2 regions of the Rhizobium sp. T1470 genome follow, and region 1 is predicted to be linked to the other one. Evidence: riboswitches for the same ligand, from Rfam matches in the RefSeq annotation. Region 1 holds a riboswitch; the other holds the start of a gene.
The links. A riboswitch is a leader RNA that binds a small molecule or an ion and turns the genes downstream of it on or off. The one in region 1 is predicted to bind FMN.
Positions count from the first base shown of each region.

Region 2: another riboswitch for FMN. It lies ahead of ribB (3,4-dihydroxy-2-butanone-4-phosphate synthase); the one in region 1 lies ahead of WGT02_RS09615 (DMT family transporter).

Region 1 is NZ_CP148091.1:1,910,963-1,918,196, reverse strand. Features, by position in the region: gene WGT02_RS09630 (cupin domain-containing protein) at 1-130, opposite strand, end outside; gene WGT02_RS09625 (aldo/keto reductase) at 441-1,427, shown strand; gene WGT02_RS09620 (esterase-like activity of phytase family protein) at 1,492-3,702, opposite strand; gene WGT02_RS09615 (DMT family transporter) at 3,774-4,634, opposite strand; FMN riboswitch at 4,754-4,904, opposite strand; gene hupB (DNA-binding protein HupB) at 5,027-5,302, opposite strand; gene lon (endopeptidase La) at 5,510-7,234, opposite strand, start outside.
Region 2 is NZ_CP148094.1:202,794-210,027, reverse strand. Features, by position in the region: gene WGT02_RS35285 (sugar ABC transporter substrate-binding protein) at 1-678, shown strand, start outside; gene WGT02_RS35280 (sugar ABC transporter ATP-binding protein) at 707-2,185, shown strand; gene WGT02_RS35275 (SDR family oxidoreductase) at 2,207-2,995, shown strand; gene tpiA (triose-phosphate isomerase) at 3,000-3,737, shown strand; gene WGT02_RS35265 (glucose 1-dehydrogenase) at 3,809-4,591, shown strand; FMN riboswitch at 4,697-4,843, shown strand; gene ribB (3,4-dihydroxy-2-butanone-4-phosphate synthase) at 4,957-5,586, shown strand; partial or broken gene WGT02_RS35255 (flagellar basal body rod C-terminal domain-containing protein) at 5,776-5,977, opposite strand; gene WGT02_RS35250 (TetR/AcrR family transcriptional regulator C-terminal domain-containing protein) at 6,095-6,526, shown strand; gene WGT02_RS35245 (dodecin) at 6,779-6,988, opposite strand.

The sequences.
Region 1 (7,234 bases):
AGGTGACGCTCACCACCCGCATCCGGGCCGGGCTCGGCGCATCCATCAATGGATCCTGGCGGACGGATCCCGTGAAATACTCTGCCGGCGCCTTCATCGAGGGTTGTGATCCGCAGGGTTTGATCTCCATCAGATTTTCCTTTCGAACTTGACCTGCCCGTCTGAGCCGACCGTAAGCCAAGCGTCCGCATCATCCAAGCGATGTATGGCTCGATCGTACAGCCTGTCCTGTTGACCAGCAGGCCTTCAGTCACCGGCCAGTGATACGACGTGTCCGACGACAGCGATATCTGGCAAATCGGTCGCCGACCGCGCCGTTTGCGTCGCTCTTCGCCAGAATTGGCAACGCTTGGCAGATGCCGCCCTATCTCGGCTGCAGACGCTTGCTCCCTGCCTGGGCGACTGCTAGTGCCTGGCATTTCATCACGCGGAGGATTTCCATGAAACAGCATTCTTTCGGTCACCTGCCCCACACCGTCACGAATATCGGCTTCGGCGCATGGCAGATCGGCGGCGCCTGGGGCGATGTCAGCGAAGCCGACGGTCGCGATGCGCTGAATGCGGCGCTCGACGCCGGCATGACCTTCATCGATACCGCCGACGTTTACGGCGATGGCCGGTCGGAAAAGATCATTGCCGACGTTCTCGATAGCCGCGGCGGCGAACGGCCGATGGTTGCGACCAAGGCAGGTCGGCGGCTCAATCCGCATGTTGCCGACGGCTACACCAAGGCCAATCTCGAAGGCTTCATCGATCGCAGCCTGAAGAATCTGCGCGTCGACAGCCTCGACCTCGTGCAATTGCATTGCCCGCCGACCGAGGTGCTTTATCGCCCGGAGGTCTTCGAAGGCCTGAATGAGTTGCAGAAGGCCGGCAAGATCAGAGGCTACGGCGTCAGCGTCGCAAAAGTCGAGGAAGCGCTGAAGGCGATCGAGTATCCTGGCGTCGTCAGCATCCAGATCATCTACAACCTCTTCCGCCAGCGGCCCGATCACCTGTTCTTCCAGGAGGCGCGACGAAGGAACATCGCGGTCATCGCCCGCGTGCCGCTCGCAAGCGGGCTGTTGTCCGGGAAGATCTCTCGCGAGACGAAGTTTGCGAGCGACGATCACCGCAATTTCAATCGCCACGGCGAGGCCTTCGACGTCGGCGAGACATTTGCCGGCGTTCCCTTCGAGGTCGGCCTGCAGGCTGTGGAGGAAGTGCGCAAGCTCGTGCCGGCCGGCGCAACAATGGCGGCCTTCGCGCTGCGCTGGATCCTGATGAGCGATTCGGTAACCGTCGTCATCCCCGGCGCACGCAACGCCGAACATGCACGCGCCAACGCAGCAGCTGCTGGCCTCGCGCCGCTATCGCATGAAGTGATGGACGCAACACGCGAGATCTACGAGCGGCTGGTCGCTCCCTATGTCCACCAGCGCTGGTAAGACGACCACAAGAAAAAATGGCCGGGCTAAGACCCGGCCATTCTGTTTCCTTGATAGATCAATCTCAGTTCGTGCCGACGAGATTGACCGGGAAGAACAGGGTTTCACCCGAGGAATCGTCGACGCCGTCATTGTCCGTGACCGCGTAGGCCTTGCCGGAGGCATCGAAAGCGAAGCCTTCTAGCTTGTCGAGAACATAGCCGTTGGTGGCGGCCTTTAACTCCGGAAGGAAGTCGTGAGCCTCAGTCTTCTTGACCACCGGCAACTCGCCGCCCAACTTGGCGGGCTTCAGATCTGATATCGCCACCTTGTAGAGTTTCTTCAGCTTTGCCGCGTCACCGACGAGATTGTCGCGTTCGATGATGTAGACGCTGTCGCCGTGAGCGGAGATTTCGGAAAGACCGACCCACCCCCCTTCGGACTTGTCGAGCGGGTAGCGGACGGCACCCCACTCCTTGCTCTTCGCATTGTAGGAAACGAGTTTGACAAAGCCCTTCTCGTCATCCTTCCACTCACGCTGAACGGCCATCCAGAGCGTCGCGTCGTCGCCGGAGCCGACGATCGTCACGCCTTCAAAGCCGTAGCGGATTTCGTTAGCCGCCAGCTCCTTCGGAAGTGCTATCTCTTCCTTGATCTCGCCCTTTGGGTTGACGTGATAGAGAGCGTGCGGCACCAGCTTCTCACTGTTGCCTTCCGACGCCAGCCAGATCCAACCCTTTTCATCGACAGCCACACCCTCGATGTCGAGCTTTTGTGCCGGCTGGCCGTCGCGCTTCACGGTCAGCGCCTCGGTGATCACGGCTGGCTCCTTGGTTACGTCGATCGTGTAGATCGTCGGCTGCATGCCGAGCACGCTGTCGCTGACCGCAAACAGCTGGCCTGGCTTTTCCGGAACGGCAGCAAGGCCGGAGAGCGCCGAAAAGCCAACCGGGTTGCCGTCCTTTTCGGCGGCAACGATCTTCGGATAGGCGATCTCACCCTCGGCAAGTTCATAGATCATCACATGCGACCGCGGGCCACTATCCTTGCCGAGATCGACTTCGTTGGCGGTGGCGAGAAGATTGCGCGACGGAACGGCGACAGCGCCCTCAGGTGAAACGCCGGACGGAAGGATCTGGACGAGTTGAGGCACGGCACCGGTATCCTTGTAGACGCCGACGACGGAGGCGCGCTCCGCGAGCAGGAGTATATATTTCTGACCTCCGATCGTTGCCACTTCCAGGCCTTCCGGCTCGACACCCTTGGCGGATGAACGCTTGTCCGGATAATGACCGATATTGGCAACGGCGCGTTCGAAGGAGGCACCGGACTCATAGAGTACCTTGCCGGTTGTGTCGAAAATCGTGAAACCGCGCGAACCGCCTTGATAGTCGCCTTCGTTGGCGACGACCAGACGATCATTGTCGAGCCACTTCACAGCGTCAGGCTCGCGTGCGACGTTCTTGAGCTCACCGGCAAACTTCAGCGCGCCATCGCGCTTGGTGTCGATGCCTGCAAGATCGACGCTGCCCGCGGAGAAGTGCGTCTTCACAGACGCAGTTACCGCGTCAATGATGACGATTTCGTTGTTTTCCTGAAGGGTCAGGGCGATCTCGTTCTGATCGTTGAGGGAGACGAATTCCGGTTCCGGATCGTCGGCCGCGATCCCGGCAAGTCCGCTCAGCGCGACGTGCTTGATCGAGCCGCAATCAACCGTGCCATCCTTGATCTGGAATACGACCAGGTCGCCGGCTGGCAGCTGCGGAATCTTGCCGTCGTTCACCTCTTCGTCACGCTCGTTCTCGATTGCGATCGTGCCGAGGGTCTTGTCCTTGTTGAGCGCGATGGAATCCGGCTGACCGCCAAGATCACAGGTGCTCTCGATCTTCTCGGTGGCAACGTCAACGATCGCCAGGCGCCCCGAGGGCTTTGCCTTGCTCTTCGACGTATTGACCGCAACCAGCACCTTGCCCGCAGCGGATGTCACGGATGTCGGCTCGCCGTCCATCATGAGCGCCCCACCGGCCTTTGGTGCCTTGGCGTCTGAGATATCGACAAAGCAGATCGCACCGAGCGGGCTATCGCTGTAGATCAGCGTCATGCCGTCGTCAGTGGCCGTAATGATTTCCGCCGACGTGGCCGAAAGCTTGTCTTTTCCCTCCGGCAGGTTGGATGCCACCGGGAAGGTTGCGATGCGGTTGATAACGGGCTCTGCGGCGGCCGGAAAGGCCGCCGTCGTCAGAAGCACGGCAACAACCGCTGTCTTGCGCGAAAATATTGTCACGAAATCCCCCATGAATTCAAACACAGGGTTTTTGCGGGACGGGCATGACAGCGCAATGACACCTGCGCCGTATTCCGGCTGCGTTAGCCGGCCCCCTGCTCCTTTTTCATTTCGTTCCGCATGATGAAGAGCGATGCCCCGAGGATCAGCAGCGCACCCAACCAGAGATAACCGGTCGGGGCATAGCCGAAGACCAGCCAGCCGGCAAAAACATTCAGGGGAAGCTTCAGATCGTCGAAAGGCTGGATGTAGGCGGCATCGGCCGTGCTGTAGGCGAGCGTCAGGAAATATTGGGCCATGACGGTCAGCAGACCTGCCACGACAAAAAGGAGAAGCGTCAGGCCGGAGGGGATGCTGAGGCCGGCGGCCACAGCCAAGCCGCCGTTGATCGGAGTGAGGAGTGCCAGCAGCCCGACGGTGATGGTTTCGGGCCGTTCCACTCCGGTGAGACTCTTGGTGATCAGCGACGAGGCGCCCCACAGAAGGGCAGAGAGGATCGGCAAAAACGCCGCCCAACTGAAGCTATCGGACCATGGCTGCAGGATGATCATCGCTCCGACGAAGCCGGTACCGGTCGCTGCCCACCTCGCGGGACCGATATATTCACCAAGGAAGATGCGTGCACCCATGATGATGAAGAACGGCGAGGTCATCACCAACGCAATCGCCTGCCAGATCGGTACGGACGCGAGTCCTGCGACCCAGGTCGTCACGCCGAATGCCGCAAAGGCAACGCGCACGACATGGCGCCAGGGATAGCGCGTTCGCATCGCCCCGAGGCCGACGCGCCGGAGAAAGGGCAACGAGAAGACCAATGCAATGGCATACTGCCAGAAGGCTGCCGAGGCCGAGGGAAAGGCGAGCTTCATCGTCAGCCACTGTGTGAGGACATTGAGGATCGAGAAGGCAATGCCCGCGGCGACCATCCAGGCAGCACCGACCATTGCACGCGAGGCAGAAGATATCTGGGAAGTCTAATTCATGTCTTTCATCCGAAACCAACACAAATCAGGACGCATGAGCGCGATGTCACGGCAAGGACAGATTTCGCCCCGCCCGCTCCGCTCATTCTCTTTCATCCGGACTGTAACCGTCGGCTCCGGAGTTGCACCGGATCTGCTGACCCTTTCGGCAGATCGGCCGAAAGACGCTCGCGGGCTTGAGCCGAAGCTCTTACCGCCGGTGGGGACTTTCACCCCGCCCTGAGAACAACCATTTCATAGGACGTGCTTCGTGTGCCGACAAGTCCGCGAAAAGCAAAAAGGGTTCGGCCGTGGCCGAACCCTTCGAAACTTACACCGCCGGTCTGGTGGTCCGGCCGCCAAGCAAATTCATATCAGCCGTTTACGGCGTCCTTCAGGCCCTTGCCGGGCGTGAACTTCGGCACGTTGCGAGCCGGAATATCGACTTCAGCGCCGGTGGACGGGTTGCGGCCCTTCGTGGCAGCGCGATGGGAAACGGTGAAGCTACCGAAACCAGCGAGACGAACGTCGCCCTTGCCCTTCAGTTCAGCCTGGACGACTTCGAAAACAGCATCAACTGCGGAAGCAGCGTCGGTCTTCGAGAGTCCTGCCTTTTCGGCAACTGCGGACACGAGTTCATTCTTGTTCATGTTTCCACCCCTTTCTAAATGGTTCGAAACGACTCAAATCTATAAGCTAGGCGCAGAACGGAGTTCATCAGGCCCGCCGCACCCCAAAGACCCTGCAAATCAAGGAAATGCAAGCGTCTGCGTGTCGATTTCACAAAAAAAGGCTGGCGAAAACGCCAGCCTTTTCAGGGTTTTTAAGCAATTGGGCGCGAATGTGGCAAACATGGCTCAGTGAGCTATGGTTGCACCCGTTTCGTCGAGCCCTTCGACCGTTGCAATGACCGGCGTTTCCACCGTGCCATCCCACTCGATCGGCTCGGGTCTGCGGACCAGCGCATGCTTGATCACCTCGCCCATGCGGGACACCGGGATGATCTCCATGTTGTTCTTCACGTTGTCCGGAATCTCCGCCAGATCCTTGGCATTTTCTTCCGGGATCAGCACCTTCTTGATGCCGCCGCGAAGCGCTGCAAGCAGCTTTTCCTTCAGACCGCCGATCGGCAGCACGCGGCCGCGCAGCGTGATTTCACCGGTCATCGCGACGTTCCTGTCGACCGGGATACCGGTCATGATCGAGACGATCGCGGTTGCCATGGCGACACCGGCCGACGGGCCATCCTTCGGCGTCGCGCCTTCCGGCACGTGCACGTGGATGTCGCTCTTGTCGAAGAGCGGTGGCTGGATGCCGAAATCGACTGCGCGCGAGCGCACATAGGATGCCGCTGCGGAAATCGATTCCTTCATGACTTCCTTCAGGTTGCCGGTAACGGTCATGCGACCCTTGCCTGGCATCATCACGCCTTCGATCGTCAGCAGTTCGCCACCGACTTCCGTCCAGGCAAGACCGGTTACAACGCCGACCTGATCTTCGCGTTCGGCTTCGCCATGGCGGAAGCGCGGAACGCCCAGATAGTCGTCAATGTTCTCTGCGGTCACATGAACGGACTTCGTCTTGCCCTTGATGATCTCGGTGACCGCCTTGCGGGCGAGCTTCATCAATTCGCGTTCGAAGTTACGAACACCGGCTTCGCGGGTATACTGCTGGCTGATCGCCATCAGCGCATCGTCGCTGACCGAGAATTCGTTCGGCTGCAGCGCGTGTTCCTTGATCGCCTTCGGCAGCAGGTGCCGCTTGGCGATCTCGCGCTTTTCGTCTTCGGTGTAGCCGGCGATACGGATGACTTCCATGCGGTCCATCAAAGGTGCAGGAATGTTCAGCGTGTTCGCCGTCGTGATGAACATCACGTCCGACAGGTCGTATTCGACTTCCAGGTAGTGATCCATGAAGGTCGAGTTCTGAGCCGGATCCAGCACTTCGAGCAGAGCCGACGACGGATCGCCACGGAAATCCTGGCCCATCTTGTCGATTTCATCGAACAGGAAGAGTGGATTGGACTTCTTTGCCTTCTTCATCGACTGGATGACCTTGCCGGGCATCGAACCGATGTAGGTGCGGCGGTGACCGCGGATTTCGGCTTCGTCACGAACGCCGCCAAGCGCCATGCGGACATACTCACGGCCGGTCGCCTTGGCGATCGACTGGGCAAGCGAGGTCTTGCCGACGCCCGGAGGGCCGACGAGGCACAGGATCGGACCCTTGATCTTGGTCGCGCGAGCCTGAACAGCCAGGTACTCGACGATGCGCTCCTTGACCTTGTCGAGACCGAAGTGATCGGCTTCGAGAATCTTCTCGGCGTTGTTGAGGTCTGACTTGATCTTCGACTTCTTGCCCCACGGAATACCCAGCAGCCAGTCGAGGTAGTTGCGGACCACGGTCGCTTCAGCAGACATCGGGCTCATCTGCCGCAGCTTTTTCAGCTCGGCATCGGCCTTTTCGCGGGCTTCCTTGGACAGCTTCGTCTTCGTGATGCGCTCTTCCAGTTCGGCCATCTCGTCGCGGCCTTCCTCGCCGTCGCCGAGTTCCTTCTGGATCGCCTTCATCTGCTCATTCAG
Region 2 (7,234 bases), on a different replicon from region 1:
GCACTGATCTACATTCCGGCGGGAGCCGCCGCTGCGACCGTTCCGGTCAAACTTGCTAAGAGTGCCGGCGTTCCGGTGGTGAACGTCGACCGCAACGCCGACGGCGCACCGGGCGACACCTTCCTTGCAACGGATTCCGTAGCGTCCGCCAAGGCCGTCTGCGACTACATTCTGAAGCAAGCCGGCGGCAAGGGCAAAATGGTCATCATCCATGGTCAGAAGGGCACGACGCCCGAGGTGGACCGCTCCAAGGGATGTGCTGAGTCCCTCAAGGCAAATCCTGATGTAAAGGTTGTTGCCGAACAGTACTCGAATATCTGGAGCCAGGACGAGGGCTTCCAGATCATGCAGAACATGCTCCAGGCAAATCCGGACGTCTCGATCGTGTTCGCGCAGGCCGACGCGCTCGCACTTGGCGCCGCGCAGGCCATCAAGGTCGCCAATCCCTCCCAGAAGATCGTCGTTGGCGGCTTCGACGGTGACACTGCAGCACTCGAAGCTCTGGGCAGGGGCGTCTTCGACGTGACTGCGACACAGCAGACGCAGAAGATGGGCCGCGATGCGGTGGCAAACGCCGCCAAGCTTGTCGCGGGAGAGAAGGTGCCTCCGGTACAGCTTATGGACGCCACGTTGACGACAAAGGAAAACGTCGCAGGCTTCATCGCCAGCCACCCGTAACATAGTCAAGGTCTTGAGGAGGTGTGCCGTGACTGATCCGGTTCTTTCCCTGAAGGGCATATCGAAGTGGTATGGACCGCTCCAGGTTCTGAAGAATGTCAGCTTGGACGTCTATCCGGGCGAAGTGGTTGCACTTCTCGGTGAGAACGGAGCAGGCAAGTCAACGCTTTCCGGCATCATCGCCGGGTCACGCACGCCGTCCGAAGGGTCGATGACATGGCTGGGGCAGCCCTATGCCCCCGCCACCCCAAGAGAGGCGATCGACAAGGGCGTCGTCCTGATCCATCAGGAGCTGCAGCTTCTGCCGCAGCTCTCCATCGCGGAGAACGTCTTCATCGGACGTTGGCCCATGAAGAACGGCGTCGTCGACCGTGCCCAGATGGTTCGTCGCGCCCAGGAGCAGCTCGCTCGCCTGAACCTTCACATACCGGCAACGCGGAAAGTCGCAGGGCTTTCGACCGCAAATCAACAGCTCATCGAGATCGCGAAGGCGTTGGCTCTCAATGCGAAGCTCCTGATCCTCGACGAGCCGACGGCGGCACTTGGCGGCGCGGAGACGGAAGCCCTCTTCGAACAGGTTAGGAAGCTTCGGTCGGAGGGCGTCGGCATCATCTATATCTCCCACCGCATGGAGGAGATCAAAAAGATCACCGACCGGATCGTCGTACTTCGTGACGGGGAGCGCGTGCAGGAATTCGCCGACAGCGCGACACCCGTGCGAACCATCGTCGAGAGCATGGTCGGACGCTCGCTTGACCGCTTGTTCCCGACGCTGCCGGTGCCGACCGATCGGCCAATACTTCAGGTGTCCGGGCTGAGTTCTCCGGCCAATTCGTTCCGCGACGTTACCTTCGACGTTAAGGGAGGAGAAATCCTTGGAATCGCCGGACTGGTCGGCGCCGGCCGCACGGAACTTGTCCGCGCCATTTCGGGAGCGGATCCGATCAGCGCAGGCTCGATCAGGCTGGAAGGCGAAGAACTTAGGCTGCGTGATCCTACGGACGCGATCGCCAAAGGGATCGTAATGGTTCCGGAAGACCGAAAGGACCAGGGCCTGGTCGTCGGTCACCGGATCGGCGAGAACATCATCTACGCCAACCTCGACAAGCTTGGCGGGCGTTGGATCACGCCGCGCGTCAAGCGTTCGTTCGCGGAAATAGCTGTCGCCAAGTTCGGCGTAAAAGGTCGCGCCGAGCAGTATGCCTCGGACCTGTCCGGCGGCAACCAGCAGAAGGTCGTGATCGCGAAATGGCTTATGCGCGATCCCAAGGTCGTTGTGCTCGACGAACCCACGAGAGGCATCGACGTCGGCGCCCGGGCGGGCATCTATGACATCATCGTCAATCTTGCGAAACGGGGCGTCGCGGTCATCGTCGTGAGCTCCGACCTCGAGGAAGTTCTCGGCGTGTCCAATCGCATTCTCGTGCTTGCCCAGGGCAAGCAGGCAGGCATTCTCAATCGTGACGAGGCAAATGACGTCTCGGTCATGGAGCTAGCTACAATCTAACAGACAGAGAAAGGAAGAGCGGTGTCCGACATCACTCTGAACGCCCTGAAGCTTTTCGATCTCAGCGGCCAGGTCGCCGTCGTCACCGGCGCCGGCAGCGGGATTGGGCAGCGCATTGCCATCGGCCTCGCACAGTGCGGCGCCGACGTCGCGCTGCTCGACCGTCGAACCGACGACGGGCTGGCCAATACCGCTCATGACATTCAGGCCACTGGCCGTCGTTCTATCCAGATCGCAGCTGACGTCACGAGCAAGTCTTCCCTTGGGGATGCGGTGGCTCGCATTGAGGCGGAACTCGGTGCACTGACACTTGCAGTCAACGCCGCAGGTATCGCCAACGCCAACCCCGCCGAGGAGATGGAGGAGGAACAATATCAGACGTTGATGGACATCAACCTGAAAGGGGTCTTCCTCTCTTGCCAGGCCGAGGCTCGCGCCATGTTGAAGAACGGAGGCGGGTCCATCGTCAACATCGCTTCCATGTCCGGCGTGATCGTCAACCGGGGACTGAGCCAGGCGCATTATAACGCTTCCAAGGCCGGCGTGATTCACATGTCGAAATCCCTGGCGATGGAATGGGTCGACCGGGGCATCCGCGTCAACACAATCTCGCCCGGATACACCGCGACGCCGATGAACACGCGCCCCGAGATGATCGATCAGACCAAACTCTTCGAAGAGCAGACGCCAATGCAGCGCATGGCGACGGTCGACGAAATTGTCGGTCCGGCGGTGTTCCTGCTGTCGAATGCGGCAAGCTTTGTGACGGGCGTTGACCTGCTTGTCGACGGCGGCTTTTGCTGCTGGTGATGTGATGAGAAAGTTGGTTGCCGGCAACTGGAAAATGTACGGTCTCGCTTCCTCCCTGGCTGAGATCGAGGCGCTGAAGGGGCTCACGGGCGAGGCGGCGTGCGATATCGTCGTCTGCCCGCCCTTCACGCTGCTAGAAAAGGCCGCCGAACGAGCAAAGGATTCGACCGTCGCTATTGGCGCGCAAGACTGCCACCGGCAGATTTCGGACGCCTATACTGGAGACGTGTCGGCGGAGATGCTCGTCGATCCAGGCGCACGCTTCGTAATTCTAGGTCATTCCGAACGTCGCGTATTCCACCACGAGACCGATGCCATGGTCGCGACCAAGGTCACCGCAGCTCGCACGGCCGGACTGACCGCAATCATCTGTGTCGGCGAGACCCGTAGTGAACGCGGTGACGGAAAGGCGATCGAAGTCGTTGGCGCACAGCTACGCGCTTCAGTTCCAGCGGGTGCTTCCAGTTCGAACCTGGTCATTGCATATGAACCGGTCTGGGCGATTGGAACCGGTCTGGTTCCGACCATAGAGCAGATCGAGGAGATCCATTCTTCGATAAGGCAGAGGCTCGAAGAGCGGCTTGGCGAAGATCGGCGCAACGTAAGGATTCTTTACGGTGGCTCTGTGAAGGCCTCGAATGCAGCCGCCATCTTCGGGGCGGAAAACGTGGATGGAGCCTTGGTCGGAGGCGCATCGCTGAAGGCGACAGAGTTCGCCGGGATCATATCTGCAGCCGATTGAAAGAAGGCGTGACGCACTTGGGCTGCTTTGCGGCCGCCCGACATCGTCAGGCACCGCGAAAGGAAGAGAGTATGAAACGCTTCGAAAACAAGACCGTCGTCATCACCGGAGGCAGCCGCGGCATCGGTGCTGGGATCGCCAAGCGCTTCGCAAGGGAAGGGGCCAATCTAGTGGTCTCCGCCAATGAAGAGTCGGTCCATGCGGTCGCCGAGCAGATCAAGGCCGATGGCGGCAATGCTGTCTCATTCGTCGGAGACGTCACCGACAAGGCTAGCGTAAAGGCCCTCTATGACGCGGCGGAGAAGGCTTTCGGCACCGTCGACGTGTCGATCCAAAACGCCGGCGTCATCACCATCGCGCGCATCGAAGACATGACGGAAGGCGAGTGGGACAAAGTCATGGCGGTCAACACGAAGGGCGTATTCTTGTGCGCACAAGAAGCAATTCTGCGCATGCGTAAGCATGGACTCGCCGGCCGCATCATCAACACCGCCTCCGGCCAAGCGCGCGAGGGCTTCGTCTATACGCCACACTACGCCGCATCGAAGATGGGCGTCGTCGGGATCACCCAGAGCCTCGCCAAGGAGGTCGCGACCGAAAATATCACCGTCAACGCCTTTTGCCCTGGCATCATCGAGACGGACATGTGGGCCTACAACGATCAGGCCTGGGGAAAGCTCCTCGGCAACTATGGCCCTGGGGAACTCATGAAGGAATGGGTCGAAGGCATTCCGATGAAGCGGGCAGGGTCGGGCGAGGACGTCGCCGGTCTCGTCACCTTCCTCGCCAGCGACGATGCTGCCTACATCACCGGCCAGACGATCAATGTCGATGGCGGCCTGATCATGTCGTAGCTTATTCGACAATGGGGAACGGTGCGTTCACGAGAAGAATCATATTCTCGATTGCTCGGCGGCTGGAAGCCTCTTGCAAAACAACGCATCGATCCCCTATGTTACTGGTGTTCTCAGGGCGGGGTGCAACTCCCCACCGGCGGTATCGAGGCAACTCGGAGCCCGCGAGCGCCTTCGTGGATAAACGGAGGGTCAGCAGATCCGGTGAGATGCCGGAGCCGACGGTTACAGTCCGGATGGAAGAGAGCAATGCAGACGATTCCGCTATATGGGCGGAACCGGACGCTTGTTCGCCCAAGGGAAAATGGTGGCTTTGACAGGCCATGCACGCCACTCACAACGGCTAACCCTTGAAAGGCAAGAAAGTGACGATTTCCAAAATTGACGATGCGGTGGCCGCGATTGCGCGCGGTGAAATTGTCGTCGTTGTCGATGACCGTGACCGGGAAAACGAAGGTGATCTCGTGATTGCGTCAGAGGCAATTACTCCGCAGGCGATCGCGTTCATGATGAACCACGCACGTGGCCTCATCTGCGTCGCGATGGAAGGCGAAAGGCTCGATGAGCTCGATATCCCTCTAATGGTGCCGCGCAATACCGAAGTGCTCAAGACCGCCTTCACTGTTTCCGTGGACTATATTCCGGAAACGACGACCGGGATATCTGCTGCCGACCGTGCCGCAACCGTGCAAGCGCTTGTCACTGGTGGCTCACGTCCGGAGGACTTCGCGCGGCCGGGGCATATCTTCCCGCTTCGAGCTCATTCTAATGGGGTTCTTTCCCGTCCTGGCCATACCGAAGCTGCGGTAGATCTCGCCAAGCTTGCTGGTCTGGTTCCATCGGGCGTAATCTGCGAAGTGGCCAACGACGACGGTACGATGTCGCGATTACCGGAACTCGAGGCGTTTGCTGAGCGCCATCGCCTCCATCTCGTTACGATCGAAGACTTGATAGCCTATAGAACCGCGATGACCTTATCCGAGAGAGCGGCTTGAACTTTCGTAGAGATCGCGTTCGGTTGGGATGCGATCTCTCCCTTGAATCGGCGCCCGTACTCATGGGTCGGCATTTCGCCCCATTCTCGGACCCACTGAGGACGCGCAAGGGCCTGGACGATCGTCGAGTACGTTGCCGCAAGTACCGGTGTGCCGGTGACGCCCAGCCTGTCACATTACGGGCTGTCCTTATCTCTTCAGGTTGACGAGCAAGTCCATGATGTCGGAGCCCGTTTGGACATCTTGGAATTGGCCGTGTAGGAACGCTGGCCTCGATCATTTCGGTCAATTCGCCGGCGAGATCGACGTTCGAACTTTCCAGCGCACCCGATTGGATGGAGCCAAGGCCATTCGATTGCGGAAAACCGGTGAACGTCACGCCAGAGGCGCCTGGACGCCTTCAATCCCTGAAATCATCTATTATTTTCTGTGGCCGTTGAACTTCGATCCCCAACGGTTACACCGCAAAACCGTGGAAAGTCCTGCCAGCGTTCGCTTTTAGTGGCAAATGGTTGACGTTGTTTCGAATGTCGTGATTTGTAGCCTGCGCGTAGTCGTGCAGGTCAATGCATCCGGCGCCCGACCACTTTGGGCGCCGATCGAGGAGATGATCGCGAGGATATTCCGCATTGACCGGGGCGGCGACGATCAGGCAATCCTTGTCCGGACGATTGTCAGGGACTCGTCTGTTGTTCCCGAACTGGCGGAAGCGCTGGGTACAAACGAGGTTCTTCGCTCCAGGCAAGACCTGGCCGAATGGCTAAGCGGGCAGGTCGAGAAAGGCTTGCTGCGCCTCGACGACCCGCTGAGTGGTGCGCGCCTGTTAATGGACATGATCTTCGGAGGCATGGAACCGCCCGATGGATGGAGCAGCCCGGAGCAGAAGATGGAACAGCTTCGGCTGTGCATCATGGTTTTTATGAGAGGGACAGCACCTTGATTTTTGGGTACGCATAAGTACTACGGTAAGGCTTTGGTGACCTTTCATCACCTCCGCACCGCCTCGATCGCGGCGACGTCGATTTTCCTCATCGTGATCATGGCTTCAAACGGGCGCTTTGCTTTGTCGGTGCCAGTCCGGACCCGCCTCAAAGGACAATTTGGAGATTGCTCGAAAGAGCGTGGTGTCTCCACAGTTGCCTCGAGAACGACACGGGCCGTCATGACATCGCCTGACACGATCCTAGATACATCAGTCGTCAATTCGAAATCCGACCTTCATTACCACTTGGTAGTGTTCTACCGCGCCATCCTTGATGTGACCTCGAATTTGATCGACTTCGAACCAATCGAGATTTCGCATCGTCTTCGAGGCTCGCGCGATTGCGGTCTCAATAGCCTCTGTGACCGATACTTTTGAACTGCCGATAAGTTCCACCTTTTTGTATACATGATCGCTCATTCGATCCTCCGGTTTCGGCGCTGGCGGCTCAATCCTAATGGCCGCTCACCTGCGACCAGTATTCGAGCGTGCGTTCTGTCTGCTTTGGCTTGATCAAGCCGAGGATCAGATAATAATCTCTTGATGTCAAATGCGCCGAGTTCAGACTACGAGACGAGGCGATCGGACAGTTTTGGTTGGCGACCAACGTTCAGATCAAACTTCCAAAAGTGCGATCATCGTTGATGAAAATGCGTCGAAGAGGGC